DNA from 2 places in the Streptomyces sp. NPDC002537 genome. Region 2 is predicted to be linked to the other one. Evidence: riboswitches for the same ligand, from Rfam matches in the RefSeq annotation. Region 2 holds a riboswitch; the other holds the start of a gene.
What was found. Region 2 has a riboswitch for glycine ahead of gcvT (glycine cleavage system aminomethyltransferase GcvT). Riboswitches for the same ligand answer to the same signal wherever they lie in the genome.

Region 1 (15,322 bases), on a different contig from region 2:
CTGGCCCGCTCCGCGTTCCACCACTCGCTCAACTACCGCTCGGTCGTGGTGCACGGCACCGCCCGGCAGGTGACCGACGAGGGCGAACTGCGCACCGCGCTCGACGCCCTGGTGGACCAGGCCGTGCCGGGCCGGTCCGCCGACTCCCGGCCGCCGACGGCGAAGGAGCTCGCCGCGACGGCCGTACTGCGCGTCGACCTCACCGAGGTCTCCGCGAAGGTCCGCGCGGCGGGCCCCGGGGACGACGCGGAGGATCTCGCGCTCCCCCACTGGAGCGGCGTCGTCCCCGTGACCACCGCCTACGGCACCCCGGTGCCCGCCGACGACCTGGCTCCGGGCATAGCCGTGCCCGACTACGTCACCGCCCGCTGACCGCGGCCGCCGGGCCGCGCGCCTCGGCGACGGCCAGCCCCGCCACGGCGGACAGCAGCACCGCCGTGCCCAGCGCGGTCGCGGCGGTCAGGCGCTCGCCGAGCAGCAGCACCGCGATGACGGCCGCCGTGACCGGCTCCAGCAGGGTGATCACCGTGGCCGTCGTGGCCCGTACGACCACGAGCCCCGCGAAGAACAGCGCGTAGGCGAGCGCGGTCGGCACGGCCACCAGGTACGCCATCAGCCCCAGCGTGCGGGCCAGTTCACGGGTGTGCGGCCAGAGGCCCTCGGCGGCCGCGAGCGGCAGCAGGCACACCGTGCTGACGGCGAAGGACGTCAGCGTCGTGGTGAACGGGTCGGCGGCCCGCCCCTCGCGGCCCGAGTGGCGAGCGTAGAGGGTGAGCAGGGCGTATCCGGCGGCGGAGAGCAGCGCCAGCGCCACGCCGGCCGGGCGCACGGTGCCCGTGCCGCCGTTGCCGAGCATCAGCACGGCCAGCCCGGCGAACGCGCCGGACACCGCCGACCGGCCGCCCGCACCGAGCCGTTCCCCCATGAACACCCGGCCGCCGAGCGCCACCAGCACCGGCGCGGCGCCCAGGGTGACGACGGTGCCGACGGCGACACCCGTCCCCGCCACCGCCGCGAAGTAGGCGGCCTGGAAAACGGTGAGCCCGGCGCCGGTGACGAGCAGGCGGGCCAGGCGGCGCGGCCGCGGCTCGTACGGCCGGGTGGCGCGTATGTCCGCCCGGCCCGCGCGGCGCGACAGCAACGCCCGCGCCAGCAGCAGGAGTACGAGGCCGCCGGCCGTGCGCCAGAAGGTGAGTGCGACGGGGCCGAGCCCGCTGTCGCCCATGACCAGGTCGGCGGTGGCACCCGTGGTTCCCCAGGAGGCCGCCGCGAAGGCGACGCAGAGGAGCCCCCGGCGGACGGGAAGTCCCTGGGCGGGGCGGGGATTCCCGCCCGGACTCCCGTCCGGGGAAGGGCGGGACGGAAAGGAAGACGGAACGGATCGAGGCATGACTGTTCTCCCGCGGAAGACGAGGTGATCGCGTGGTCGCCTGTGCGGGCAGCGGCGATCGGCCCGGGGTGTCCCACCCCGGGCCCCGGTCCTCCGGGAGCGGCCGCCCGCGTTACGCGGCGGGAGGCGGCAGAACGGTCATCGGCATGATCAGCACCTTATGCGGGCCGGGTTCCGGTGGACAACTCCCCTTCGGCGGCGGCCGGGACGCCCTCGCCCCTGGCCACCGGCTCGGGCGCGGCCGCCTTGGGCGTGGAGCTCTGCGCGATGAAGGCGCCCAGCAGCACCACGGCCCCGCCCACGATCTGCGGCGCGGAGAGCTCCTCGCCCAGCAGCACCCAGGCCAGCACGATGGCGACGACGGCCTCCAGACACGCGACCACCCCGGCCACCTGCGGCGACAGCCGTCGCACCGCGAGCACGCCGGTGAGGTAGGCGGCGACGGTGGCGATCAGCACGATCCAGGCGAGCAGCAGCACGGCGGGCACCCGGCTCCCCCGCATCTCGGCCGACCCGGCCAGCACCGTCCAGTCCATGCCCCAGGGGCGTGCGACAACGGTCATGACAGCGGCGCCGACCAGCAGCCCGTAGGCGATGACACCGACCGGATCGGCGGGCTCCGCACCGCCGGAACCATGGTCCGCCAGCACGAAATAGCCGACCTGGCAGCAGGCGGCGCCGAGGCCGAACAGCAGGCCCAACGCGTCGAAGCCCAGCCCGGACCACACCTCCACCACACAGGCGAGGCCGCCCACGGCGAGGACGACGCCCACGGCCGCGGCCCGGCTCACCGGGCGCCGCTGGACGAAGCGCACCCAGCCGAGCAGCAGCGCGGGCCCGAGGTATTCGATGAGCAGGGCGACGCCCACGGGGATACGGGAGATCGCCGCGAAGTAGCAGGCCTGGACGCCGGCGACGCCCAGCAGGCCGAACCCGGCGAGCAGCGCGGGACGGCGGGCCACCAGGGCGCGTTGGCGCCAGGCGACGGGAAGCAGCACCAGCGCGGCCCCGGCCACCCGCAGCCATACGACATGGAGCGGATCGAGGCCCGCCTGGATCAACGGCTTGGCCGCGACACCCGATCCGCCGTACGCGAGCGCCGAGACCACGGCCAGGCCGAGTCCGGCGCTTCTCCCCCGAGACGTCTGCATGCGGTCAGCATGTCAGCCGCCGACATGACTGTCACCCTTTTCACTCATGACAAGAATCCGCTTCACTCATGACAAGGGTCCGGCCACTCGCGGCAGGCGACGGCATCGAGGCGGGCGGCGAGCGGGCCGGGGTCGACCCCGGCCCGGCGCAGCACCTCCACGGCCCGGCTGCCGTCGGCGCGGGCGAGCGCGGCGAGCAGGTCCACTCCTTCCGCGCGGTCCGCACCCCGCGCGCGGGCCCGGACGAGAGCCCCCTCCATGGCGGCGGCCGCGGCGGGCGACCAGCCGGGGGCCCGCCCGGCCGGGAGCACGGGCAGCGCGCCGGAGTCCTCCACGGTGCCGCTCCACCGCAGCCCGTAGCCGATGGTCCGCTGGACGAGATAGCCGAGCAGCCGTACCACCGCGCCCGTACCGGCGCCGTCCAGGGCCCGGCACGCCTCGGGGTCCGCTTCGAGGAGCGTGTGCAGCAGGTGGGCGGTGTCGACCTGGCGGTCCCCGTCGCGCACGGCCCGCCTGCGGGCACCGGCGGCCGCCGAGGTCAGCTCGGTGCTGAACCGGTCCGCGCAGGCGGTGCCGGCCGGTCCGCTGTCACATGTACGGCTTTGCACCCTTCCACCCCACCAGGAACAGGGCCGCGGGGGCATCCCCGGCGGGAAGCATTCGCGCATCCGACGAGAGTTGGGCGCGCCCGCCGATGTCCTCCTCCTTGAGGAGGACCGGCGGCGGGACGGCGTCAGGGGCGGCGGCGCGCGAAATGCCGGACGGGCCATGGCAACCGGCCCGTCCGGCATCCGGCTCAGCCCTCGTCCGCGAGGATCAGGTACAGCTTCTTGCGGGACTCGTTGATGACGTCCAGCGCCTTCTGCTTCTGCTCCTTGCTGCCGGTCTTCCAGACCTGCCCGAAGGCCTCCATCAGCCCGAACCCGGCCTGCCGGATCTCCTGCATCGTTTCCCAGTCGACCCCTCGGCCGACCTCTTCCCACGGCGTCTGCGAACCCGCGTCCGCCTCCGTGCGGCCCGCCTCGGTGAGCGTGAACAGCTTCTTGCCGCCCTCGCTCGCACTCTCGATCAGACCCTCGTCCTCCAGCATCTGGAGCGTCGGGTAGACCGACCCGGGGCTCGGCTTCCAGGCCCCGCCGCTGCGCTCGGCGATCTCCTGGATCATCTCGTAGCCGTGCATCGGCCGGTCCTTCAGCAGCGCCAGGATCGACGCGCGCACGTCACCGCGCCGCGCCCTCCCTCCCGGGCCGCCGCGCCCCCGCCCCCGCGGTCCGCCCAACGGCGGACCGCCGAAGCCCGGCCCGAAGGGGCCGAAGGCGGCGCGCCGCCCCTCGAAGTCACCCGCACCGCGCGGGCCGCGGTGTTCGTGTCCATGTGAACGCCACATGACGTTCCTCCCATCTTTGATCGGTCGCGATACGTCAACGATATATCGGAACATGCCGAACGACAACGCCTCCCGGTCCAGTTTTTGCACATTGGCTCTGGCCTGCGGCTTTGCCGGACTCCTACGGTTCCCGCCATGCGGATACGAATCGTCGACGCCTTCACCGACCGCCCCTTCGCCGGCAACCCGGCCGGGGTCCTGCTCCTCGACTCCGGTTCCTTCCCCGACGACGCCCGGCTCCAGCGGATCGCCGCCGAGGTGAACCTCTCCGAGACCGCGTTCGCCCACCGGCTGCCCGAGGGCGGCGACGCCGACTGGGCGCTGCGCTGGTTCACCCCCGCCACCGAGGTCGACATGTGCGGCCACGCCACGCTCGCCACGGCGCACGTCCTGCACACGACCGGCGCCGCCACCGGCACCGTGCGCTTCACCGCCCGCTGCGGCATCCTCACGGCGACCGCGCACGAGGACGGGTCGGTCACCCTCGACTTCCCGACCTCGTCGCTCACCCCGACCGCCGTCCCCGACGGCGTCGCGGCCGCGCTGGGCGCCGAGCCGCTCGGCGCCTGCGACACGAGCCCGCACATCGGCGACCTGCTCGTGGAACTCGCCGACGAGAAGGCGGTACGGGCGCTCGCCCCGGACACCGCGGCGCTCGGCAGGTACTCGCGCCGGGGCATCATCGCCACCGCGGCCGCCGAGGACCCCGCGCGCGGCTACGACTACGTCTCGCGCTGCTTCTTCCCCAACGTCGGCGTCGACGAGGACCCCGTCACCGGCAGCGCCCACACCGCGCTCGCGCCGTTCTGGTCCGCCCGGCTGGGGCGCCCCGGCCTGACGGGACTTCAGGCGTCGGCGCGCACCGGGCTCGTACGGACGGAGCTGCGCGGCGACCGCACACTGCTGACCGGCACCGCCGTCACCGTCATCGACGGGGAGCTGCTCGCGTAGGCCGGGCGCGGCGGGCGGGCCGCGGGCGCGTGCGCGGGTCAGGCGGTGGGCAGCCAGCCCACCTTGCCCGCGAGGAGCGCGTAGCCGACGAAGGCCACGATGTCGATCAGGGCGTGCGCGGCGACCAGCGGCCCGACCCGCCCCCAGCGCCGGTAGAGCAGCACGAAGACGACGCCCATCACCATGTTGCCGATGAGCCCGCCGATGCCCTGGTACAGGTGGTACGAGCCGCGCAGCGCGGCGCTCGCCGCCAGGGCGGCCGCCGGTGTCCAGCCCAACTGCCCGAGGCGGCGCAGCAGGTAGCCGACGACCACGACCTCCTCCAGCACGGCGTTCTGCACGGCCGAGGCGATCAGCACCGGGAGCTTCCACCACACGTCGGGCAGCGACTCGGGCACCACGGTGAGGTTGAAGCCCGCGGCCCGTACACCGAGGTAGAAGAGCAGCCCGGTGCCGCCGATGGCCGCCGCGACCGCCGTGCCCCGGGCGAGGTCGGGGCCCGGGTGCCGCCGGTCGAAGCCGATGGCCCGCAGGCCCGCGCCCTCGCGGAGCAGCAGGTGGGCCACGAGGAAGACGGGCACCAGGGCGGTCGCGATGCCGAAGACCTGCCACGCGAGGTCCAGCCAGGGACGGCCGGGGGCGTGCGAGGCGTTGAGCCGGGCGGCCTGTTCCTTGAGCCCGCCGGGCCGGGTGGCCGCGCCGACAAAGCTGATCAGGGCCGATACGGCGCTGGCCCCGAGCGACAGCGCGAGCACGATCAGCGTCTCGTTGCGCAGCAGCGCCGGCCGGACCTCCGGCAGGGTGCCGACCTCTCCCCGCACGCTCTGCCGCACGACGTCTCTCCGCTCCGCGTTGCCCGCAACCGTCCCCACAGCTTGCCCGACGGCCGGGCCCACCCCAAAAAGCGGGGCCCTGTCGCGGTGCGGTCAGTCCCCCGGTCCGGCCGGCCAGAGGTGCACCGGCTCTCCCGTCCGCATCAGTTCGCAATAGCGACGCGTCGTGGCGGCCAGCGCCTTCTCCCGCCCCAGCCCGCGCTCCAGCGCGCGGTGGTAGGTGGCCGCCTGCCAGGACGCGCCGTTCGTCCGGTTGCGGCAGCGCCCCTCGATGACACCGAGGTAGCGGTCGCGGTCGGCCGGTTCGACACCCCACGCGTCGAGCCCGGCCGCCGCCATCGGCAGCAGTTCCTCCAGGACGAGCCGTACGGCCGGGACGCGCGCCGACGCCTGGTTGCGGCCGCCCCGCGGCCAGCGCAGCCAGGCGTCGATGCCGTGGCGGCAGGCGGTGTCGAAGTTCTCCGCGGCGACGCCGAACGGCATCCGGGTCCACACCGGACGGGCCTCCTCCGCGAGCGCCCGGACCATCCCGTAGTAGAAGGCGGTGTTGGCGATGACGTCGGTGACGGTGGGGCCCGCGGGCAGCACGCGGTTCTCGACCCGGAGGTGCGGTACGCCGTCGGCGATGCCGTAGACGGGCCGGTTCCAGCGGTAGACCGTGCCGTTGTGCAGGATCAGCTCGTTCAGCTCGGGCACCCCGCCCTCCTCCAGCACCCGCAGCGGGTCCTCGGAGCCGGAGACGGGCAACAGCGGCGGGAAGAAACGCAGGTTCTCCTCGAAGAGGTCGTACGCCGAGTCGATCCAGCGCTCGCCGAACCAGGTACGCGGCCGGACGCCCTGCGCCGCGAGCTCCGGCGACCGGGTGTCGGTGGACTGGACGAACAGCGGCGGACGGGACTCGCGCCACAGCTCCCGCCCGTAGAGGAACGGCGAGTTGGCGCCGACGGCGATCTGCGCGGCCGCGACGACCTGCGCGGCGTTCCACACGGCGGCGAACCGGCGCGGGGTGACCTGGAGGTGCAACTGCACGGAGGTGCAGGCGGATTCGGGGGCGATCGAGCCCGCGGTGCAGGTCAGCCGCTCCACGCCCTCGATGTCGATGGTGAAGTGCTCGCCCCGCGCGGCGACCACCTGCGCGTTGAGGAGGGCGTAGCGGTGGTCGTCGGAGAGGTTCGAGGAGACCAGGTGCCGGTCCTCCAGAGTCGGCAGAATACCGATCATCACGATTCCGGAATCGACCTCCATGGCTTTGCGATCGGCATAGGAAAGGGCCGTGCGCAACTCCTCGGCGAGCTGGTCGAGAACCCGGCCCGACAGCGGGTGGGGCACAATGTTCACTTCCAGGTTGAAGCGGCCCAGCTCGGTCTGGAAATCCCCACTGGCGATACGTTTCAGCACTTCGGCGTTCACCATGCTCGGCATCCCGTCGGACCCCGCGAGATTCAGCTCGATCTCCAGACCCATAAGATTCCGGGGCCGGTCGAATCGCTTCTCCGCCAGGAGCCGCGCCAGCACGTCGAGGCACTGCCGGAGCTTGTCCCTGTGGCGCTGCCGGTCGGCGGGGCCGAACCCCTCCACCACCAGCTTCTCACCCATCGCAGCGCCCTCCTCACCTGGGTCCCCCGCGGCAGCGGCCGCCCGCGTCACGGTCGATGATGCCCAGCCGATGTGATCGATAACGCCACGTCGGCAGGCAATGCCCGGTAGGCTGTCCGAGGTGTGCGCCGTGGCACATTCCGTCGGCAAGGTGCAATACTCCGGTTTTGCGCATTGCGCTGGTGATAAACACCGATGAGATCCGGCCTACCCGGTCCGGTGAATAGCCCGAGGTGGCGGCCACGGAATTCGGCACAGAATCACCGAAATCCCCCTGCGTGGAGCCACCGGAAATCCTCTTGCAGGAAATACCGGCGACAGCTAGCCGAAACACCATGTGAACACGTGTCGTATAAACTCCGGGACAAGGCAGAGAGCAGCGCCCCGGCCCCGGCAGTCGGTACGGTCCCCGGCCCCCCTCTGACCCCGCACGCCGACAGCGTCGTCCGCACCTGCCCCGCACCACGTGTCTCCGAAGTGAGAGGCGACCCACCATGCCGCTGCACGCCCTCCCCGCTCCCGCGCCCGCCCTGCTCAGCGTCCTCACCGCCCTCGGCTCCCCCACCGCCGTGCGCGAGGCCCGCACCCCTTCCCTGCGGTCCGCGCAAGGACCGCTGACCCCCGAACTCCCGTTGCCCGTCCACGTCCTGGAGCAGGTCACCACGCGCGGCGGCACCCCCAGGACCCGGCTCACCGGCTGGCGGTTCCTGATCCGGGGGGCCGAGCGCGCGGTGGCCGCAGGCGAGACGGCGCCGACCGCGGACGGCTGGACCTTCTCCCACTTTTTCGAGGGCCCGTACCTCGCCTCCACCGAACTGGCGCTGCGCCAGGCGGAGGCGCTGCCGACGCCGTACCAGCCGCGGCTGCTCTCCGTGCCCGAGCTCTACATGCTCACCCTCTGGCTGCACGGCGACCTCACCGCCGACGCCGCGTCCGGGCTGCCGGGCCCCGGCGACCTGCTGGTGCCGCTCGCGCCCGCGCCGCCCGGCATCGCCGCGCACCGCGCGCACCGGTTCACCGAACTGCTGTCGGTGCTCACCCACCGGCTCACCCCGTCGCCCCTGCTCAGGACCTCGGCCTGAACGGCGTTCCGCAGCGGACCGGACACGCCCCGTGGCCACGGCGGCCACGGGGCGTACCGCCGCGCTCACCCTCCCGGACTAGCCCGGGGCGGCCAGCCCGAATCCCCCGAAGAGGCCGTCCTGTTGACGGCAACCGCCCGCACGGGTGACGCGTCCTCATCGGGAGAGGAGCGCTGCCGGGAAATCCCTGCGGAATCGCGCCCGTGGGGCAACACTGGTATCGACCAACCTATTCGCCAACGGGGGGCGGCATGACCACAGCATCGAGCCGCAGGACAGCCACCACATCACAGCGAAAGAACCTCCCCATGTGCCAGCACCAGCCCACGTGCCCCTCAGCCGACTCCGCCGACAGGGAAGCCGCCCACCTCGTGGCGCACTTCCCGGAACAGGGCTGGAGTCTGCTGTGCAATGGCGTCCTCTGCTTCGAGGACACCGGTGAGCTGCTGCCGGACGGGCAGATCATCGCCCCGCACCGGCCGCTGGACAGCGGTCATGTGGTGACGGCTGCCTGACCGCGGCAGCAGAACGGAGCGCGCTGTACGGACAGGGCGCACAGCACGTCACGCACGTCACGCACCAAAAGGGCCGGCCCGGCGCAGTCGCCGAACCGGCCCCTCTTCGTTCCCGCACGGGGCCCGGCCGTCACCGCACCGGGCCCCCGCACCGGCTCAGTTCTCGTACTCCTCCAGCGGAGGGCAGGAGCAGACCAGGTTGCGGTCGCCGTACGCGCCGTCGACGCGCCGCACCGGCGGCCAGTACTTGTCCGCGGACACCCCGGCGGGGTACGCGGCCTCCTCACGGCTGTACGGGTGCTCCCACGCGCCGGTCACCGAGGCGGCGGTGTGCGGGGCGTTCCGCAACGGGTTGTCGTCCTGCGGCCACTCGCCAGAGCCGACCTTCTCGATCTCGGCGCGGATGGCGATCATCGCCGCACAGAAACGATCCAGCTCGGTGAGGTCCTCGCTCTCCGTCGGCTCGATCATCAGGGTGCCGGCCACCGGGAACGACATCGTGGGCGCGTGGAAGCCGTAGTCGATCAGGCGCTTGGCGACGTCGTCGACGGTCACGCCGGTCGCCTTCGTCAGCGGCCGCAGGTCCACGATGCACTCGTGCGCGACCAGCCCGTTCGGACCGGTGTAGAGCACGGGGTAGTGCGGCTCCAGCCGCTTGGCGATGTAGTTGGCGCCGAGCACCGCGACCTGGGTCGCGTGCTTGAGCCCCTCGCCGCCCATCAGCCGGACGTACGCCCAGGAGATCGGCAGGATGCCCGCGGAGCCCCAGGGTGCCGCCGAGATCGGGCCGACGCCGGTGGCCGGGCCCGCGGCCGGCTGCAGCGGGTGGTTGGGGAGGTAGGGCGCGAGGTGCGCGCGGACGCCGACCGGGCCGACGCCCGGGCCACCGCCGCCGTGCGGGATGCAGAAGGTCTTGTGCAGGTTGAGGTGCGAGACGTCGCCGCCGAACCGGCCCGGCTTGGCCACGCCCACCAGGGCGTTGAGGTTCGCCCCGTCCACGTAGACCTGGCCGCCCGCGTCGTGCACCAGCGCGCAGATGTCGCTGATGTGCTCCTCGAACACGCCGTGTGTGGAGGGGTAGGTGACCATCAGCACGGCCAGCTCGTCCGCGTACTGCGCGATCTTCGCGCGCAGGTCGTCGGCGTCCACCTCGCCGTCCTCGCCGGTCTTGACGACGACGACCTTCATCCCGGCCATCACGGCGCTGGCGGCGTTGGTGCCGTGCGCGGAGGACGGGATGAGACAGACGGTGCGCTGCTCGTCACCGTTGGCGCGGTGGTAGGCCCGGACGGCCAGCAGACCCGCGAGCTCGCCCTGGGAGCCCGCGTTCGGCTGGATGGAGACCTTGTCGTAGCCGGTGACCTCGGCGAGCCGCTCCTCCAGCTCCGTGATCAGCGTGAGATAGCCACCGGCCTGCTCCACCGGCGCGAAGGGGTGCAGCGCGGCGAACTCGGGCCAGGTGACCGGCTCCATCTCGGTGGTGGCGTTGAGCTTCATGGTGCAGGAGCCGAGCGGGATCATGCCGCGGTCCAGGGCGTAGTCCCGGTCGGCCAGGCTGCGCAGGTAGCGCAGCATCGCGGTCTCGGAGCGGTGCTCGTGGAAGACCGGGTGGGTGAGGTAGTCGTCGGCGCGCAGCAGGCCCTCGGGGAGCGCGTCCGGGGTCGCGGCGTCCAGCGCCTCGATGTCGGCGTCCACCCCGAACGCCGACCACACGGCCGTCACGAGCTCGCGGGTGGTGGTCTCGTCGCAGGCGATCCCGACCAGGTCGGCGTCGACCTGCCGGAGGTTGACGCCGCGCCCGCGGGCGGCGGTGACGACCTCGGCGGCCCGGCCCGGGACTCTCACGGTCAGGGTGTCGAAGTACGAGCCGTGCGCGACCTCGACGCCACCGGCCCGCAGCCCCGCCGCGAGCAGCGTGGCGTAGCGGTGCGTGCGCCGGGCGATCGAGGCGAGGCCGTCGGGACCGTGGTAGACGGCGTACATGCCGGCCATGACGGCGAGCAGCACCTGGGCGGTGCAGATGTTGCTGGTGGCCTTCTCGCGGCGGATGTGCTGCTCGCGTGTCTGGAGGGCCAGGCGGTACGCCTTGTTGCCGTCGGCGTCGACGGAGACACCGACGAGGCGGCCGGGGAGGCTGCGGGCGAACTGCTCGCGGACGGCCATGAATCCGGCGTGCGGACCGCCGAAGCCCATGGGCACGCCGAAGCGCTGGGTCGTGCCGACCGCGATGTCCGCGCCGAGCTCACCGGGCGAGGTGAGCAGGGTGAGGGCGAGCAGGTCGGCGGCGACGGTGACGATCGCGCCGAGCTCGTGGGCGCGCTCGACGACCGGGCGCAGGTCGCGTACGGCACCGGAGGCGCCGGGGTACTGCAGCAGGACGCCGAAGACACCGCGCTCGGCGATCTCCTCCGGGATGCCCCCGGACAGATCGGCGACGACGACCTCGACCCCGGTCGGCTCGGCGCGGGTCCGGATGACGGCGACGGTCTGCGGCAGGGTGTCGGCGTCCACGAGGAAGACGCCCTGCTTGACCTTGCCGACGCGGCGGGAGAGCGCCATGGCCTCGGCGGCGGCGGTGCCCTCGTCGAGCAGGGAGGCGCCCGAGGTGGGCAGCCCGGTGAGGTCGGCGACGACGGTCTGGAAGTTGAGCAGCGCCTCCAGCCGGCCCTGGGAGATCTCCGGCTGGTAGGGCGTGTAGGCGGTGTACCAGGCCGGGTTCTCCATGACGTTGCGGAGGATCACCGGCGGGGTGAAGGTGCCGTAGTAGCCGAGCCCGATCATCTGGGCGAGGACCTGGTTGCGGCCGGCGAGCGCGCGGAGTTCGGCGAGGACCTCCGCCTCGCTGCGGGCCCCGGGCAGGGCCGACGCCTCGGTGCTCTTGATCACGTCCGGCACGGCGGCGTCGGTGAGTTCGTCGAGGGAGCCGAATCCGACCTGGGCGAGCATCTTGGCCTGGGCAGCGCTGTCGGGGCCTATGTGGCGGCGCTCGAAGGGCGTGCCGCGCTCCAGGTCGGAAAGGGAGATGCGGTGGGCTGTCATCTGCGGAGGCCTCCTGGTCGTTTCGACCTGCGAGGGGTACCACGGCGCGGGTACCCGGACGGCCTCCCCCTCTGTCATCTCAACCTGAGAGCTTCACCGGGCAGCGGCCCGGCTTTCACCGTCGGTGAGGACGGGCTCCGGCGTTGTGCCTGACCTGGGCCCGCCCTGCTTTCCAGAGTGACCTCGTCCATGCGGTACGTGTGCCTGAGAGATTCCGGGGAGGATTTGCTCCTTCGGCGCCCCCGCAAAAGCCCGTCAGGGCTCTCGGAGGACTCTCCCGCACGGGGTCTGCGGCCACTCGCCAGCCTACCAGCGCAGGTAGGGGGCGATCCCTCGAGTGGCCGGTTCCCGCTTTGTGCCTTTTCGTTGGTGTCGAGAGGTGTTCCGGGAGGTGTTCGGGGCCCTGCCGAGGCGGCCGGGGGCATGCGCGAACCATGGGAGGAACGGTGCAGACCGATATCGATCCGCGGAATCTCATCGGCCGGAAGGCGTTCGACCGCGACGGCATGAAGATCGGCACCGTGGACGAGGTGTACCTCGACGACGAGACCGGCGAACCCGAGTGGGCGGCCGTGCGCACCGGCCTGTTCAGCCGGGACGCCTTCGTGCCGCTGGTCCCCAGCGAGGTCGTGGGCGACACGCTGCGCATCCCGTACGAGCGCGCTCTGATCAAGGACGCCCCCGATTTCGGCGTCGGCCGCCATCTCTCCCCCGAGCAGGAGCTCCAGCTCTACCGCCACTACGGGCTCGCCCTCCCGGCCGGGGACACCCCCTCCACGCCGGGCGTCGAAGCGGGACGGACGGACTCCTCCGGCACTTCCGGGCGGACGGAGGAGGGGCTCGGTACGGTCAACGGCTCGGCGGGCTGAGCGGCCCGTATCAGCGGCAGGGGATCGGCCGGTTCGAGCGCGGGGTCGTCGACGGCGAAGGTGCGCACCCTCCCGGGCTCGGACCAGGGCTGCTCGAACCGGACCGTGACGCGGCCGACGCCACTGCCCTGGATCCAGCCCGCCCCGAACTCGGCGTGCCGGACGTCCAGCCCCGGCAGCCAGCGCCGCGCCGGCGCCTCGACGGCGGCCGCGGGCCGTTCCGGCTCCTCCCCCGCGGTCTGCGGGGTCTCCTCGTCGGCAGCGGCCGCCTCGCTCGCGGCCTGGGCGAAGAGGTCCTCCTGGGTGTAGTCGGCGAGGCCCGTGACGCCGACGCCCAGCAGCCGCACCCCCGCGGTCGTGTCGACGCCCTCCAGCAGCCGGGCGGCGGCCTCGCGCACCACGCCCGGGTCGTCGGTGGGCCCGCGCAGGGTCTCGGAGCGGGTCAGCGTCGAGAAGTCGTAGCGCCGCACCTTGATCACGACCGTCCGCCCCGAGCGCCCGGCCGCCCGCAGCCGCTGGACGCAGCGGTCGGCGAGCCGGGTGAGCTCCAGCTGGACCCGGACGCGGTCGGTCACGTCCTCCTCGAAGGTGTCCTCCACCGATACGGACTTGGCGTCCCGCTCGGCGACGACGGGCCGGTCGTCGCTGCCGGTGGCCAGGGCGTACAGCCCCGCGCCGTGGGCCTTGCCGAGCAGCCGCACCAGCTCCGCCTCACCGGCCTCGCCCGTCTCCGCGACGGTGGTGATCCCGGCGCGGCGCAGCGTCTCGGCGGTGGCGGGGCCCACCCCGGGGATGACGCGGACGGACATGGGGCCCAGCAGCGCCGACTCCGTGCCCGGCTCGATGAGGAACAGACCGTCGGGCTTCGCCTGCTCCGAGGCGATTTTGGCGAGCATCTTCGACCCGGCGAGCCCCACGGACCCACTGAGCCCCGTGGCCGCGCGGATATCGCTCCGCAGCCGCTCCCCCACGGCCCGCACCGCCGCCGTGGCGGGCTCGACGCCGCCCGCCTCCAGGTCGACGAACGCCTCGTCGAGGCTGAGCGGCTCCACCAGCGGCGAGAGCCGCCGCAGCAGCCCCATGACCACCTCGCTCACCTCGCGGTAGAGCGTGAACCGGGGCGTGAGATAGGCGGCGTTGGGGCACAGCCGACGTGCCTGGGCCGTCGCCATCGCCGAGTGGACACCGAAGACGCGGGCCTCGTACGAAGCGGTGGCGACCACTCCGCGCGGACCGATCCCACCGACCACCACGGGCTTCCCGCGCAGACTGGGCTTGGCCGCCTGCTCCGCCGAGGCGTAGAAGGCGTCCATGTCCAGGTGCAGGATCGTGGGTGCGGCTCTCACACCACCGATGTTCCCGCACGCCACTGACAATCGCGCTGACGTGCGACGGAGCGTCGGGCGGGGGTCCTGTCGCGGGGGTCAGCCCGCGCGGTTGCGCCGCCGCGCCAGCTCGTCGGCGGGATTGTGGCCGATGAGGGTCTCGCCCGTGTCGATGCGCTCACCGTGCAGCTGGGAGAGCACGGCCTCGACGTCGCGCCAGACGACGCCGACGGCGATCCCGAAGACGCCCTGCCCACCCTGGAGGAGGTCGACGACCTCGTCGGGCGAGGTGCACTCGTAGACCGTCGCACCGTCGCTCATCAGCGTCATCTGCGGGAGGTCGCCCGCCCCGCGGGCACGCAGGTGCTGGACGGCCGTGCGGATGTTCTGCAGGGAGACCCCGGTGTCCAGCAGCCGTTTGACGATCTTGAGAACGACCACGTCCCGGAAGCTGTAGAGCCGCTGGCTCCCCGAGCCGTAGGCCGGTCGCACACTCGGCTCGACCAGGCCCGTACGCGCCCAGTAGTCGAGCTGTCGATAGGTGATGCCCGCCGCGGCACACGCCGTCGGCCCCCGGTACCCGATCTTGTCGCTTTCCGGCCCCTGCGGTGCGCCGACCGCCGCCGGGACGGCATGACGGGAGGGCTGTTCGACCGTTCCCCCATACAGCGGATACGGATTGCCGACCGCTGTACCGTCGCCCATGCTTCTCACGCCGACCTCCGTCCTTGACCTGCCTTCTCGACGGTAGGCAGTCACCCGGGGCGCGTCAACGATCGCCACACTCGGCACGCCGAGTGATAATCACCCAGAGAGTGGTTTTACGTATCCCGGCGCCGGGAAAGGCTAATCGAATGCGCCGCGCCCGGCCCCCCGAAGGGCGCCGTACGCCTCACTGGCTGTTGGTGCCGAAGTCCTCCGGCGAGATCTGGTCGAGGAATTCACGGAACTTCTCGACCTCGTCCTCCTGCTCGTCCGGAATGGCGATGCCGGCGTCGTCCAACACCCCGTCGCTGCCGTAGATCGGCGTCCCGGTGCGCAGCGCCAGCGCTATGGCGTCGGACGGCCTGGCGCTGACCTCCACCCCGCTGGCGAAGACGAGCTCCGCATAGAACACGCCCTCGCGCAGGTCCGTGATGCGGACCTCGGTGAGCTCCTGGCCCACCGCCTCCAGCACGTCCTTG
Region 2 (15,322 bases):
GGGCGCGTTCGACGACCGGGCCGATGGCGGACGCGACCGCCGCCACGTCGGCAGACGTCGACGTGTGGCCCAGAGAGAACCGCAACGTCCCCCGCGCCAGATCCGGATCCGTCCCAGTGGCGAGAACGACATGGCTGGGCTGGGCCACCCCGGCCGTGCAGGCCGAGCCGGTGGAGCACTCGATGCCCTGGGCGTCCAGGAGGAGGAGCAGGGAGTCGCCCTCGCAGCCGGGGAAGGAGAAGTGCGCGTTGGCGGGCAGTCTGCCCGCCGGGTCGGGGTCGCCGCCGAGGACCGCGTCCGGCACGGCCGCGCGGACGGCCGCGATCAGCTCGTCGCGGAGCGCGCCGATCTCGCGCGCGTGGTCCGGGCGCCGCTCGGCGGCGAGCGTCCCGGCGACGGCGAACGCGGCGACGGCGGGCACGTCCAGCGTCCCGGAGCGCACGTGCCGCTCCTGTCCGCCGCCGTGCAGCAGGGGCACGGGCGCGTACTGCCGCCCGAGCAGCAGGGCGCCGATGCCGTACGGGCCGCCGATCTTGTGGCCGCTGACGGTCATCGCGGCCAGCCCCGACGCGGCGAAGTCCACGTCGAGCTGGCCGAACGCCTGGACCGCGTCGGCGTGCAGGGGTATGCCGAACTCGGCGGCGACGGCGGCCAGTTCACGGACCGGCATGATGGTGCCGATCTCGTTGTTGGCCCACATCACGGTGGCGAGGGCGACGTCGTCGGGGTTGCGGGCGATGGCCTCGCGCAGCGCGTCCGGGTGCACCCGGCCGTGAGGGTCCACGGGGAGGTACTCGACGGTCGCGCCCTCGTGGGTGCCGAGCCAGTCGACGGCGTCGAGCACGGCGTGGTGCTCGACGGGGCTGGCGAGGACGCGCGTACGGGCCGGGTCGGCGGCGCGGCGGGCCCAGTACAGCCCCTTGACGGCGAGGTTGTCCGCTTCGGTGCCGCCCGCGGTGAACACCACTTCGCTGGGGCGCGCGCCGAGGGCCGCCGCGAGGGACTCGCGGGACTCCTCGACGGTGCGGCGCGCGCGCCGCCCGGCGGCGTGCAGCGAGGAGGCGTTGCCCGTGCGGGCGAGCTGGGCGGTCATCGCCTGCACCGCCTCCGGGAGCATCGGAGTGGTGGCGGCGTGGTCGAGGTAGGCCATGGTGGGCACGATTCTACGAGCGGGGCCGGCGTCCCCGGGAGCCGAGGGTTTGTTCCCCGCTCCGGGGCCCCTGACACCCCGGGCCGCGCCCCGCCCCCTGAAGGTCCGGGATCCGGTTCAGGACCCGCGCGGGACCAGGGCCAGTTGGCGGGACTGGGCGACCAGGAAGTCCTCGCTGTCCCACACCTCGGCGTCCTCCTCCAGGTATCCGCCCGCGAGGTTCCGTGTCGTGATGGAGACGCGGAGCGGGCCCGGGGCGGGGCGGCGGCGGATGTGGGTGGTGAGCTCGACGGTGGGGACCCAGCCGCTGAGCCCCATCTCGAAGGCGGTCGGGGGCAGCGCGTCCACGGCCAGCAGCAGCGACAGCGCGTCGGCGGGCCGTCCGTCCGCCAGCGCGAACCAGGCCCGCATCTCGCCCCGCCCGCTCGGCGCGCCGACCGCCCAGCCCGCGGTCGCGGGGTCGAGCCGGATGTCGAGCCGGCCGGAGATCTCGGGGACGGGGGCGGACGCCGGGGCGTCCTCCGGACCCGGGCAGTGCTCGTACGGCGGTATGGCGGGCGGCTTGGCGGTCGTCCGCACGTCGTCGGTGACGGCGTCGAGGTCGCCGTAGGTGGCGAGGACGCGGATGCGCTCGACCTCGGTGCCGTGCTCGTCGCGCTGGAACAGCGACGCCTGGCCGGTGGAAAGGTTGCGGCCGGTGCGGACGAGCTCCGTGCGGACGACGGCGGGGCCGGGGCGCGAGGCGGACAGGTAGTGCGCGGTGACCGAGAAGGGGTCCGGGTGCGGCAGGGCGTCACCGAGCGCGCGGCAGACCAGGGCGAGGAGGTAGCCGCCGTTGGCGGCGCCGAAGATGGTCCACCCCGCGGAGAGGTCCACGTCGTAGGCGCCGCGGGCGCCGTCCCGCTCGCGCGGGCGGATCGCGGTGTCGCGGTCGAATTCGCTGGTGCCGATGGTCGCCTGTGCCATGGTCCGACGCTACACCCGGATGTTACTGATGGGTAGGTCAAAAGGTACGGCGTTCACTCACACTTCTTCGGCCGCGGCGCTCCGGCGGTGCCACGCGCGCGGCGCGCGCCAGTGGAAGCGCATGGCGAGCAGCCGCAGCACGAAGGCGGTCAGGGCGGCCAGCGCGCTGGTGGTGGCGTTGAGCTCGTGGAAACGGATCAGCAGGGCGGCCATCGTCGCGCCGACCATCGCGGGTACGGCGTAGAGGTCGCGGTCCCAGCGCAGCAGCGAGGGCACCTCGTGGGCGAGGATGTCGCGCAGCACACCGCCGCCGACGGCCGTGGCCAGTCCGAGGGTGGCGGCGAAGGTGAGACCGAGCCCGTGCGCGTACGCCTTCATGGTGCCCGTGACACAGAACAGCCCGAGCCCGGCGGCGTCGAACACCCCCACGGCCTTGGTGATCCGCTCGACCTCGGGGTGCAGGAAGAAGACGATCAGCGTGGCGAGCAGCGGGGTGAGGAAGTAGCCGAGGTCGGTGAAGGCCGCGGGCGGCACCGCCCCGATGATCAGGTCCCGGAACAGCCCGCCGCCCAGCGCGGTGACCTCGGCGAGCACCGCCATGCCGAAGACGTCGAAGTTCTTGCGTACGGCGAGCAGCGCACCCGAGATCGCGAAGACGAAGATCCCGGCGAGATCCAGCGAGTGCTGGACGGAGGGGCTGAACAGATCGGTGAGCACGCGACATTCTTACTCGTCGCATACATGCATCCGGACATCCATCCGAAAAACTCGGAGAACACGACGCCCGGCCGCGCCCTAGGAGGGCGCGTTCTCCGGGTGGTGGCACGCCACCCGGTGGCCGGGCGCGAGCTCCACCAGGGGCGGTTCCTGCGCGGCGCACACCTCCGTCGCCTTCCAGCAGCGGGTGTGGAAGCGGCACCCCGAGGGCGGGGCGATCGGGGAGGGCACGTCCCCCTTGAGAAGAATCCGCTCGCGTTTCGCGCGCCGTTTGGGATCCGGCACCGGCACCGCGGAGAGCAGTGCCTTGGTGTACGGGTGCATCGGCTTCTCGTAGAGGGAGGTGCGGTCGGTGAGCTCCACGAGCTTGCCGAGGTACATCACGGCGATCCGGTCGGAGACATGGCGGATGACCGACAGATCGTGGGCGATGATGACGTAGGTCAGCCCCAGCTCGTCCTGGAGGTCGTCCAGGAGGTTGACCACCTGCGCCTGGATGGACACGTCCAGCGCGGAGACCGGCTCGTCGGCGACCACCAGCTTCGGCTTGAGCGCGAGCGCGCGGGCGATGCCGATGCGCTGCCGCTGGCCGCCGGAGAACTCGTGCGGGTAGCGGTTGTAGTGCTCGGGGTTGAGGCCGACGAGCTCCAGCAGCCGCTGGACCTCCCGCTTCACCCCGCCCTCGGGTGTGATGCCCTGGAGCCTGAAGGGGGCGCCGACGATGGTGCCGACGGTGTGCCGGGGGTTCAGCGAGGAGTACGGGTCCTGGAAGATCATCTGCACGTCGCGGCGCATCGGGCGCATGCCCGAGGTCCCGAGGTGGGTGATGTCCCGGCCCTGGAACTCGACGGTGCCACCGGTGGGTTCCAGCAGCCGGGTGATCAGCCGGCCCATGGTCGACTTGCCGCAGCCGGACTCCCCCACCACGCCGAGGGTCTCCCCGGCGCGCACGTCGAAGCTGATGCCGTCCACGGCCCGTACCGCGCCGACCTGCCGGCGCAGCAGGCCCTTGGTGATGGGGAAGTGCTTGACCAGGTCCGTCACCTTGAGGAGGGTGTCCGGTCCGTCGGGCGCCGTCGGCTGCGGGGGGATGGTCGCGTCTCGGTCGGGCACGGTGTCGTCCTTCACAGCTTGGGCGCAATCTCTTCGGTCCAGATACGGGTCCGCTCCTCCTGGGTCATATGGCAGGCGGACCAGTGCCGGTTCCCGCCCTCGCCGGAGACCAGCCGCAGCTCGGGCCGCTCGGTGCGGGTGATGCCGCCCTCGGGGATGTCGGCGTAGGGGCAGCGGGGGTTGAAGGCGCAGCCGGGCGGCACGTTGATCAGGCTGGGCGGGGAGCCCTTGACGGGGATGAGCCGCTCGGTCTGCTCGCGGTCGATCCTCGGCATCGAGCCGAGCAGCCCCCAGGTGTAGGGGTGCCGGGGCTGGGAGAAGACCTTCTCCGCGGGGCCGCGCTCGATGCAGCGGCCGCCGTACATCACCAGGATGTCGTCGGCCAGTTCGGCGACGACGCCGAGGTCGTGGGTGATGATGATGACCGCCGAGCCGAACTCCTTCTGGAGGTCGCGGATCAGGTCGAGGATCTGGGCCTGGACGGTCACGTCGAGGGCGGTCGTCGGCTCGTCCGCGATCAGCAGTTCGGGGTTGTTGACGAGCGCCATCGCGATCATCGCGCGCTGCCGCATGCCGCCGGAGAACTGGTGGGGGTAGTCGCCGACGCGGCGGTGCGGCTCGGGGATGCCGACGCGGTCGAGCATCTCGACGGCCCGTTTCCGCGCGGTCCTCCGGTCGGTCCGGTGGTGCACGCGGTACGCCTCGGCGATCTGGGCGCCGATGGTGAAGTAGGGGTGCATGGCCGACAGCGGGTCCTGGAAGATCATGGCCATCTTCCGGCCGCGCAGGGTCCGTACACGGTCGGGGTCGGCGGAGATGAGCTCCTCGCCGTCCAGCCGGACCTCGCCGGAGATCCGGGCCTTCGCCGTGCGGTGCAGGCCCATGACGCCCAGGGAGGTGACGGACTTCCCGGAGCCCGACTCGCCGACGATGCCCAGGGTCTTCCCGGCCCCGACGTCGAAGCTCACGCCGTCGACGGACTTCACCAGACCGTCGTCGGTGTCGAAGTGGATGCGCAGGTCGCGTACGGAGAGGAAGACGTCCGGGGCGTCCGCCGGCGGGGTGGCCACGGGTTCGCCCGCGGCCGCGTCCCGGGTCACGCGCTGTTCCTTGCCGGGCTCGCTCACGAGTACCTCACCCTGGGGTCGATGGCCGCGTAGACCAGGTCCACCAGCAGATTGCAGATGACGATGAAGAAGGCGGCGACCAGGGTCACGCCCATCACGATGGGCAGGTCGTTGTCCTGGATGCCCTTGACCGCGTACTCGCCGATGCCCTTGAACGAGAAGACCGTCTCGGTGATGACCGCGCCGCCGAGCAGCAGGCCGAAGTCCATACCGAAGATGGTGACGATCGGGGTGAGGGCGGAGCGCAGGCCGTGCTTGGCGACGACCTTGCTCTCCTTGAGCCCCTTGGCGCGGGCCGTGCGGATGTAGTCCTCGCTCATGGTCTCCAGCATTCCCGCGCGGGTGAGCCGGGCGTAGAGCGCGGAATAGAGGAAGGCGAGACTGCACCAGGGGACGAGGAGGTTCCACGCCCATTGGCCGGGGTTGTCGGTGAAACTCACGTAGTTGATGCCGTCGCCCCACACCGGCCATTGGACGGTGAGGAGGCTCAGGGCCAGCATGCCGGTGAAGAAGATCGGCAGCGAGACGCCGGCCAGGGCCACGCCCATGAAGAAGCGGTCGAAGACCGTGCCCCGCTTGAGCGCGGAGAGCACGCCCACGGCCACGCCCGAGATCAGCCAGATCACGGCGGCGCCGATGGCCAGGGAGAGGGTGACCGGGATGCGCGAGGTCAGCTGGGGCCACACCTCGACATGGCTCTTGAAGGAGTAGCCGAAGCACGGCGCGGCGCAGTGCGAGGCGTCCGGGCCGAACTTGTAGTCGGCCCCCACCACGATGGCCTTGATGAAGTGCCAGTACTGGGTGTACAGGGGCTGGTCGAAGCCGAGGTTCTTCTTGACGGCGGCGACGGCGCCGGCGTTGGCGTCCTTGCCGACGTACTGGGTGGCAAGTTGGTCGACCGTCTGCCCGGCGATCCGGGGGACGAGGAAGAAGATCGCGAAGGTGACTGCGCTGACCACCAGCAGCAGTAGGACCGCGGCGAACAGGCGTCGGATGATGTACGCAGCCACAGCTGTGCGGCACCGGCGTCCGCGGGACGGAGTGTCCCGGCCCGGCGGACGCCGGCACCTTCACCTGCCTTTCGAAAGTCTTCGGCGGGCTGGCCCGCTGCTACTTGGAGGAGCCCATCAGCAGGTAGTCGTACATGCCGAGGTAGGCCTGGGTGACCGTGACGTTGGTCGCGGACTCGGGCCGGAAGAGCAGGTTCTTGCGGTAGACCAGCGGTACGGCGGAAGCGTTCTCGGCGACCATCTTGTCGATGTCGCCCCACGCCTTGGCGCGGGCGGCGGCATCGGTGTTGGCGATCGCGTCGTTCAACGCCTTGTTGATCTGCGGGTCGTTCAGCTCGGAGACGTTGTTGCCGCCGGAGGGCTTGATCGCCGAGCCGTTGACGATCTGGTCGAGGAAACCGAAGCCGGTCGGCCAGTCGGCACCCCAGGCGGTCATGATCATGCCGAGGTTGTGGCTGTGGACGTAGTCCGGCACACCCGCGAAGTTGGTGAAGTACTTGCCGGTCGGGAAGGTCTTGATGTTCGCCGTGATGCCGATCTTCTTCATCGACGCCTGGACGGCGGTGGCCGCCGCCATCTCGGCGGGCCGGTCGGAGCGGGCCGTCAGATTGGTCTCGAAGCCGTTCGGCTGACCGCACTGCTTGAGCTCGTCCTTGGCCTTGTTGATGTCACCGGCGCTGTTCGGGGTCTCGTACAGGCTGAACTTCGCGTAGCCGTTGACGGTCGGCGGCAGCAGGGTCGAGGCGACGTCACCCTTCGGGTCGCCGCCCTGGGCCTGCTGGATCGACGCCTTGTCCATGCCCCACTGGACCGCCTTGCGGCAGTGGATGTTGTCGAACGGCTTCACGTTCACGTTCAGGCCGAGGTACGAAGTGGCGCCGGCGTACGGCATGTCGGTCTGCTTCTTGTACTTGCCGCCCAGCACCTTCGACTGGGTCTGCGGGCCGACGCCGGTGCCGTACGCGTCGGCGGTCACGCTGTCGTTGAGCAGGCCGTTGTCGACCGTCGTCTGGAGGATCTTGAATTTGAACGAGTACTTGTCCGGCAGGGCCTTGCGGATCGGGTCCGTCTTCGGGTCCCACTGGGGGTTGCGCTCCAGCGTCGCACTCTTGCCCTCCTCGTACGAGGAGAACTTGTACGGGCCCGTGGAGACGATGTGCTTCACGTACTCGGCGCCCTTGTCCGCCTTCTGCGGCACGGGGGCGGTCTGCGAGAAGGTCGCGAGATAGTCGAAGTCGGCGAAGGCGTCCTTGAGATGGAAGACGATCGTCTGGTCGTCGGGCGTCTCGATGGACTTGATCCCCTCGGGGGACTTGTCCTTGTACGGGCCCTGGTACTTGTCACCGCCCTCCAGGTGCGCCTTGAAGTACGTCGGTCCGTTGGACAGCGCGTCGGGCGCGAAGTTGCTGCGCTCGACGGCGTACTTGACGTCCTTCGAGGTGACCGGCGTGCCGTCCTCGAACTTCACCCCGGTGCGCAGCTTGTACGTCCAGGTCTTGGCGTCCGGGCTCGGCTTGCCCAGGGACTCGGCGAGGTCCGGGACGACCTCCAGGCCGTCCTTGCCCGCGGCGGGCTTGAAAGTGGTGAGCGAGCGGCTGTAGAGGCGGGAGAAGTTCTGCACCCAGCCGTAGTAGGTGTTGCCCGGGTCGAGGGAGTCGGGGACGTCCGTCGCCTCGTAGGTGACCGTGCCCCCCTTCTTGTCCGTCTTGTTGACGATCGAGGAGAGGGCCGCGTCCGCGGTCACGTTCTTGTTCCCGCTGCCGCTGCCGCTGCTGTCGTCGCTCTTCGAGCTGCTGCACGCGGTGGCCCCCAGCGCCAGCACCACGGTCGTGGCGAGCACAGCCGTCGCTTTTCTTGTGTTCACCTTGAGGAAAGCCCCCTCTGTCGATGGATGGTGGCGCGGTGGACGGGAGGTCGCCGCGGTCACTTGCTGCGCGGGTCGAGGGCGTCACGCAGCCCGTCGCCCAGCAGGTTGAAGGCCAGCACCGTGATGAAGATGGCGAGACCTGGCACGAACATGTACTGCGGATCGGCCTGGTAGAGGTCCGTCGCGCTGGTGAGCATGCCGCCCCAGGATGCCTGCGGCGGGGCGATGCCCACGCCCAGGAAGCTCAGCGCGGCCTCGAAGAGGATGTTCGTCGGGATCAGCAGGGTCGAGTAGACGAGGATCGGCGCCACCAGGTTGGGCAGCAGCTCCCGGAAGAGGATGAACGGCCCGCGCGCGCCGAGGCTCCGGGAGGCCTCGACGAATTCCCGCTCCCGCAGGGAGAGCGTCTGCGCCCGGACGATCCGGCCCATGTAGGGCCAGTTGAAGAAGCCGATCACGAAGATCAGCACACAGATCCGCAGCGGCAGGCCCGAGAGCCCGAACGCGCCGTCCTGCAGCGCCGCCGAGATGGAGATCGCGAACAGCAGCAGCGGGAAGGCGAGGAAGGTGTCCATCATCCGGCTGATGACGCTGTCCACCCAGCCGCCGTAGAAGCCCGCGACGACGCCGAGCACGGCGCCGAGCACCACGGAGAGCAGCGTGGCGCCGGTGGCGACGATCAGGGAGACCCAGGAGCCCTCGATGATGCGGGCCAGGATGTCGCGCCCGTACTGCGGGTCCACACCCAGCGGATGGTCCCAGCTCATACCGCCGAACCCGCCCTTGGGGGCGAGCCGTTCGGGGTCGACGAGGTTCTGGTGGAACTGGTTGGGATCCAGCCCGAAGACGGATTCGATGGGCTTGGCCAGCACGGCGAGCAGGATCAGCAGGATCACCACGACACCGCCCGCGACGGCCACCTTGTCGCGCTTGAAGCGGATCCAGGCGATCTGGGTGAGCGAACGCCCCTCGATCTGGCTCTTGTTGGCCCCGGCGAGAACGGCCTCGGGCTGCGCCCCGGCGGCTCCTCCGGTGGTCTCGATAGGTGCGGTCACAGTGCCTTTGACCCCTCTCGGGCCGGGGGTGACCGGCCCACGCCCGCCGTGGAAGGCGGCTTCGAACTCACAGGTACACGTGCAAACTGATGCAGTTGGTACTGATGGAGCGGAAGGTCACAGAAAAGGACTCGTACGCAGGAGCGACGTCCCTTGGAGCGGGAGTCTTCAACGCGGCCGCGATCACCCGCCAGCCCCGGCCGGGAATGGATGCGCAACCGTGATGTGGCCAGTGGGCTTCCGTTATCCGAACGCCGGGGGCGGCTCAGCGGATGCCTGTCGGCCGGGTGTCAACTTGTGCTGCTTACCAGCATATTGGGGACACAGCGGATCCGACCCCTGCCGGACCGGGCCCCGATGGATCAGTTCGGACGGGTCGGTTCGGTACGGATCCGTTCAGTACGGATCCGTTCAGTAAGGCTGTGGAGCCGCGCCCTGCGGGGCCGCGCCGCCGGGCCAGCCGGCCGGAGGGTAGCCGTAGCCGCCGGACGGGGGCGGCACGGCCGGGCCGCCGTAGCCGTCGCGGTCGAAGAACGGGCGCGCGTGGGCGCGCATCCACATCGCGACCGGGTCGTGCTCGTCCGACATCGCGACCGTGGACACCGGCAGCCCCTCGGGCACCGCGCCGAGCGACTGCCGCATCATCGACCGCACCGTGTCCACGGCGGCCCGCGAGGTGTCGTACAGATCGAGGCCGATCGCCAGATAGGGGGTGCCCAGCGCGGGCTGCACCCAGGCGCGGCGCAGCGCCCGCACCGCGGGCGTGTGCCGGGCCTGCTGCCCGAGCAGGGCGTAGAACTGCGGGATGTCCAGGGCGGGCTCGCTCAGTTGGAGCGGTCCGGCGGGCAGCCGGTCGAGGCCGCCCGCGATCCGCCGCAGGTCGAGCCAGGGCACGCCGACACCACCGCCGGGGGCGTGCGGATTGAGCCACAGGCCCCAGCGGTCGGGGTAGAGCGCGCCGGCGACGGCACGGCCCGGGACGACGACGTGGGCGCGGTTCCAGCCACTGGCGGCGAGCTCCTGCGCGGAGGTCACGCACGGGGCGTAGCCGAGGCCGTCGACCTCCATGTTGCCGTACTGCGCGTCGGGCGAACCGGCCTGGCCGTGCCAGAGCAGCATCCAGACGCCGCCCTCGGCCAGCGCCTGGAGGAGGGCCTCATAGGCGTCGTACCGGCCGGGCGCCACCTGGCGCAGCATCTGCTCCACGCCGCTCCCCGCGCCCGCGCTCACCTGGTTCCGCCCCTTCTCTCGGCCGCCCCCGGCCGCTTTCTCCAGTGCCCCGGGGCGCGGCAGCGCGCCCGGTCCGGTCATACCGACAGCTTACGAGCCCGCGGCGGCGGGCACGGGAGGAGTCACAGGTCACGGTCGTAGAACGGACGGACCTGAGCCAGCATCCAGTCGGCCACCGGGTCCCGCGCCACGTCCAGGAAGACCAGCTGTACGGGCCAGACGACGGGCGCCGTGCCGAGCGCCCTGCCGAGGGCGTCCATGACGGCGGTGCGGCTGCCGGGGTCGGGCAGGTCGAGCTCGACGCCGACGAAGAGCGCGGGGTCGGCCCCCTCGACGCTGGCGAGGGCGCGGCGCGCGGTCCGTACGCACTGGGCGGCGGCGAACTCCAGCCCGGCGGCGGCGAGGAAGCCGGTGGGCTCCTGCTGCCAGTCGGGCTGGAAGAGGCGGACCCGGCCGCCGGTGGCGTCGCCGTCGAGGAGGGTGCGCCCGGCGCGGCAGAGCTCGGCGACGGCGGGCGGCGGGAGGGGCGCGCCGACGGCGCCCTCGGGGTTGACGGCGAGGCCGACCTGCGGGGGCAGGCCGCGGGCGAATTCGACGGCCGGTGCCACGGCGAAGGGCATCCGGTCGCCGACGACGCGGAGGAACTCCGCCTCGGAGCTGAACACCGGTACGTAGGCGGCGCCGTCGAGCTCCATGGTGGGGAGGTCGAGGTCGGGGCTGTCGGGCCCGCCGCCGCCCGGCAGGGGCACCCAGAGGTGGCTGCGCCCGAGCACCTCGACGATGCGGGCGCCCGCGCCGGGCACGCCCAGGGAGGCGGTGAGCACCGCTTCGAGTTCATTGGCGGGCCAGCCCTGGGGGAGGCCGCCCACGGGGGCGCCGGCCGGGGCCGCGGGCCGACCGTACTGCTCGGGGATGCTCATCTCGTCCAACCGCCGTCTCTACAAAGCCGCACCCGAACCCTAACGGTTGGGCCGACGCCGCCGCCTGCGGCCTGCGGAATTGCCCACCGGCGAGGGGCGGGCGACCGCGCTCCCGGGACAACCGGCCCGTTCGGCGGCCGAGGAGACCTCGCGTCAGCGCGCCCGGCTCCGGGGAGACCCGTCAGCGCCCCTGCGAACCACCCGTGGGGGTGCACCCGCGGAGCCGGTGAAGGTGATCCGCCGCAGCGCGTCGGCCGCCGGACGGTCCATCAGCACCACCGATCCCACGCCCCCCGGCATCCTCCCGGCCACCGCGTCGGCGACCAGCCGGGCCGCCGCCCCCCGGTGGCGGCGGAACGCGCGCGCGGAGACCGTGCGCCCGCGCGCCGCCTGGCCCGCCAGCGCGAGGCCGGGGCCGACGTCGAGCAGCAGCAGGTGGACGGTGCCGCCCCGGCGGCGGGCCTCACGGACCAGCCACCGCCGCACCCAGCCGCGCTCGCCGCAGTCGTGCACCACCCCGCTCGCCCCGGAGCGCAGGGCCCGCCGGAGGGCGGCGTAGTGGACGAGCCGCACCAGCGGCCGGTACACGGCGTACGGCAGCCAGCCCGGGGTGCGGCGCTCCAGCCGCTCGCGGGAGTCCTGGGAGTCGACGCGGCGGACGGCCGCGCCCCGCTCGTCGAGCGCGGGCACGGCCCGCCGTATCAGGGTCGTCTTCCCGCTGCCGGGCAGTCCGGAGACGACGACGAGGTCGCCCGGGGCGCAGCGCAGCTCGGCGCGGCCGCCGCCGCGCAGGTCGAGGACGCCCGGCCGCACCCGGCACTCCCCCGCCGCCGGGCCGCGCGGCGCCCGCTCCGGCGGCGCGGCCTCCGTCCGCTCCCCGTCCGTGTCCCGCGTGCGCACGATGACCGCCTTCCCCCGTACCGGGCCCCGCCCGGTCACCATCCGACTACCCACAGAACGTAAAGGAAAGGTAATGCAATTGAGAGGACGGCGGGCGGTCCGTCGCGCGCCCGTCCGTGCAATGATGTGCGCGCCAACTGCGTACCCAAACTGCATACCGGCCGCTCGAATCCACGCGGGAGAGTTCCAGCCATTGAGTGCTGGGCGCCGAAGGAGCAAGTTCCTCCCTTGAATCTCTCAGGCCCCGTACCGCGTGGGCGAGGCAGATCTGAAAAGCGGGCCGTCCTGCGCGGCGGCCCCACCGAAGGTGCAAGCCGACAGCGCGTTCGTCGCTCGCGGTGAACCTCTCAGGTTCCGATGACAGATGGGGAGGACGTCCTCATTGCCATGCCTGGGAGCCCACACCATGACTGATGCCCCTCGCCGAACCGCTCTCGACGCGCTGCACCGCGCGCTCGGTGCCACGATGACCGACTTCGCCGGCTGGGACATGCCCCTGCGGTACGGAAGCGAGCGCGACGAGCACGTCGCGGTGCGCACCCACGCGGGCCTCTTCGACCTCTCCCACATGGGCGAGATCACCCTCACCGGCCCGCAGGCCGGGCAGGCGCTCGACCACGCGCTGGTGGGCAATCTCTCCGCGCTGGCGGTCGGCCGCGCCCGCTACACCATGATCTGCGACGCCGCGGGCGGCATCCTGGACGACCTGATCGTCTACCGCCTGGCCGACCAGGAGTACATGGTCGTCGCCAACGCCTCCAACGCCCAGGTGGTGCTGGACGCGCTGACCGAGCGCGCGGCGGACTTCGCCACCGAGGTGCGGGACGACCGCGACAACTACGCGCTGCTCGCGGTCCAGGGCCCCGAGTCCCCCGGCATTCTCAAGTCCCTCACGGACGCGGACCTGGACGGCCTCAAGTACTACGCGGGCCTGCCGGGCACCGTCGCGGGCGTGCCCGCGCTGATCGCCCGCACCGGCTACACCGGCGAGGACGGCTTCGAGCTGTTCGTCGCCCCGGCCGACGCCGAGAAGCTCTGGCAGGCGCTGACCGACGCGGGCGCCGCCGTCGGTCTCGTGCCCTGTGGCCTCTCCTGCCGCGACACGCTGCGCCTGGAGGCGGGCATGCCGCTGTACGGGCACGAGCTGACGACCGCCACCACGCCGTTCGACGCGGGCCTCGGCCGGGTCGTGAAGTTCGACAAGGAGGGCGACTTCGTGGGGCGCGAGGCGCTCGCGGCCGCCGCGGAGCGCGCGGAGGGCAACCCGCCGCGCAAGCTGGTCGGCCTGATCGCCGAGGGCCGCCGGGTGCCGCGCGCCGGATTCGCGGTGGTCTCCGGCGGCGAGGTCGTCGGCGAGGTCACGTCCGGCGCCCCCTCCCCCACGCTCGGCAAGCCGATCGCCATCGCGTACATCGACGCCGCCCACTCCGCACCCGGTACAAAGGGTGTGTCCGTGGACATTCGCGGCAGCCATGAGCCCTACGAGGTCGTGGCCCTGCCCTTCTACAAGCGGCAGCGCTGATCTCTTCCCGTCTCACCTGTCAATACCCGTTGCACAAGCACCCACGCGCATCCAGGAGAATCAAGCCATGAGCAACCCCCAGCAGCTGCGCTACAGCAAGGAGCACGAGTGGCTGTCGGCCGCCGAGGACGGTGTGGCGACGGTCGGCATCACCGAGTTCGCCGCCAACGCGCTCGGTGACGTCGTCTACGCCCAGCTCCCGGCGGTCGGCGACTCGGTCACCGCGGGTGAGTCCTGTGGCGAGCTGGAGTCGACCAAGTCGGTCAGCGACCTGTACTCCCCGGTGACCGGCGAGGTCGTCGCGGCCAACCAGGACGTCGTGGACGACCCCGCGCTGGTGAACTCCGCCCCCTTCGCGGGCGGCTGGCTGTTCAAGGTCAAGATCGCGGACGAGCCGGCGGACCTGATGTCCGCCGACGAGTACACCGCCTTCGCCGGCTGACCCCGCCCCGCCCTCCCCGCCCCAGGAAGTCCAGGAAGAACTCATGTCGCTTCTGAACAGCTCCCTCCATGAGCTCGACCCCGACGTCGCCGCCGCTGTCGACGCCGAACTCCACCGCCAGCAGTCCACCCTCGAGATGATCGCGTCGGAGAACTTCGCTCCGGTCGCCGTCATGGAGGCCCAGGGCTCGGTCCTCACCAACAAGTACGCCGAGGGCTACCCGGGCCGCCGCTACTACGGCGGCTGCGAGCACGTCGACGTCGTCGAGCAGATCGCGATCGACCGGATCAAGGCGCTCTTCGGTGCCGAGCACGCGAACGTCCAGCCGCACTCCGGTGCGCAGGCCAACGCGGCCGCGATGTTCGCGCTGCTCAACCCCGGCGACACCATCCTGGGCCTGAACCTCGCCCACGGCGGTCACCTGACCCACGGCATGAAGATCAACTTCTCCGGGAAGCTCTACAACGTGGTCGCCTACCACGTCGACGAGCAGACCAACCTGGTCGACATGGACGAGGTCGAGCGCCTCGCCAAGGAGCACCGCCCGAAGCTGATCGTCGCCGGCTGGTCGGCGTACCCGCGCCAGCTGGACTTCGCGGCCTTCCGCCGGATCGCCGACGAGGTCGGCGCGTACCTGATGGTCGACATGGCCCACTTCGCGGGCCTGGTCGCCGCCGGGCTGCACCCCTCCCCGGTGCCGCACGCGCACGTCGTCACCACGACCACGCACAAGACGCTGGGCGGCCCGCGCGGTGGTGTGATCCTCTCCACGGCCGAACTGGCCAAGAAGATCAACTCCGCCGTCTTCCCCGGTCAGCAGGGTGGTCCGCTGGAGCACGTGATCGCGGCGAAGGCCGTCTCCTTCAAGGTCGCGGCCAGCGAGGAGTTCAAGGAGCGCCAGGAGCGTACGCTGGAAGGCGCGAAGATCCTGGCGGAGCGCCTGGTTCAGCCCGATGTGACCGAGGTGGGCGTCTCCGTCCTCTCCGGTGGCACGGACGTGCACCTGGTGCTGGTCGATCTCCGCAACTCCGAGCTGGACGGCCAGCAGGCCGAGGACCGCCTCCACGAGGTCGGGATCACGGTCAACCGGAACGCCATCCCGAACGACCCGCGGCCCCCGATGGTCACCTCGGGCCTGCGGATCGGCACCCCGGCGCTGGCCACCCGTGGCTTCCAGGCCGATGACTTCCGTGAGGTCGCGGACATCATCGCCGCGGCCCTGAAGCCGTCCTACGACGTGGCGTCGCTGTCGGCCCGCGTCACGGCCCTGGCCGACAAGTACCCGCTGTACCCCGGACTGAAG

Region 1: another riboswitch for glycine. It lies ahead of gcvP (aminomethyl-transferring glycine dehydrogenase); the one in region 2 lies ahead of gcvT (glycine cleavage system aminomethyltransferase GcvT).

The regions. Positions count from the first base shown of each region.
Region 1 covers NZ_JBSFWT010000093.1:4,385-19,706, forward strand. The annotation lists gene ACWD4A_RS29945 (pyridoxamine 5'-phosphate oxidase family protein) at 1-372, shown strand, start outside; gene ACWD4A_RS29950 (DMT family transporter) at 359-1,390, opposite strand; gene ACWD4A_RS29955 (EamA family transporter) at 1,549-2,541, opposite strand; gene ACWD4A_RS29960 (Clp protease N-terminal domain-containing protein) at 2,604-3,149, opposite strand; gene ACWD4A_RS29965 (PadR family transcriptional regulator) at 3,338-3,928, opposite strand; gene ACWD4A_RS29970 (PhzF family phenazine biosynthesis protein) at 4,064-4,879, shown strand; gene ACWD4A_RS29975 (CPBP family intramembrane glutamic endopeptidase) at 4,918-5,712, opposite strand; gene ACWD4A_RS29980 (glutamate--cysteine ligase) at 5,806-7,308, opposite strand; gene ACWD4A_RS29985 (hypothetical protein) at 7,803-8,390, shown strand; gene ACWD4A_RS29990 (DUF5999 family protein) at 8,699-8,905, shown strand; gene gcvP (aminomethyl-transferring glycine dehydrogenase) at 9,062-11,944, opposite strand; glycine riboswitch at 12,127-12,234, opposite strand; gene ACWD4A_RS30000 (PRC-barrel domain-containing protein) at 12,391-12,813, shown strand; partial or broken gene ACWD4A_RS30005 (DNA polymerase IV) at 12,819-14,159, opposite strand; gene ACWD4A_RS30010 (MerR family transcriptional regulator) at 14,238-14,852, opposite strand; gene ACWD4A_RS30015 (bifunctional nuclease family protein) at 15,031-15,322, opposite strand, start outside.
Region 2 covers NZ_JBSFWT010000046.1:19,995-35,316, reverse strand. The annotation lists gene ACWD4A_RS21070 (cysteine desulfurase family protein) at 1-1,150, opposite strand, end outside; gene ACWD4A_RS21065 (thioesterase family protein) at 1,268-2,116, opposite strand; gene ACWD4A_RS21060 (trimeric intracellular cation channel family protein) at 2,174-2,833, opposite strand; gene ACWD4A_RS21055 (ABC transporter ATP-binding protein) at 2,912-3,946, opposite strand; gene ACWD4A_RS21050 (ABC transporter ATP-binding protein) at 3,958-5,046, opposite strand; gene ACWD4A_RS21045 (ABC transporter permease) at 5,070-6,083, opposite strand; gene ACWD4A_RS21040 (ABC transporter substrate-binding protein) at 6,184-7,947, opposite strand; gene ACWD4A_RS21035 (ABC transporter permease) at 8,007-9,005, opposite strand; gene ACWD4A_RS21030 (enhanced serine sensitivity protein SseB C-terminal domain-containing protein) at 9,417-10,202, opposite strand; gene ACWD4A_RS21025 (enhanced serine sensitivity protein SseB) at 10,358-11,155, opposite strand; gene ACWD4A_RS21020 (AAA family ATPase) at 11,309-12,058, opposite strand; glycine riboswitch at 12,222-12,317, shown strand; glycine riboswitch at 12,318-12,429, shown strand; gene gcvT (glycine cleavage system aminomethyltransferase GcvT) at 12,462-13,577, shown strand; gene gcvH (glycine cleavage system protein GcvH) at 13,645-14,019, shown strand; gene glyA (serine hydroxymethyltransferase) at 14,063-15,322, shown strand, end outside.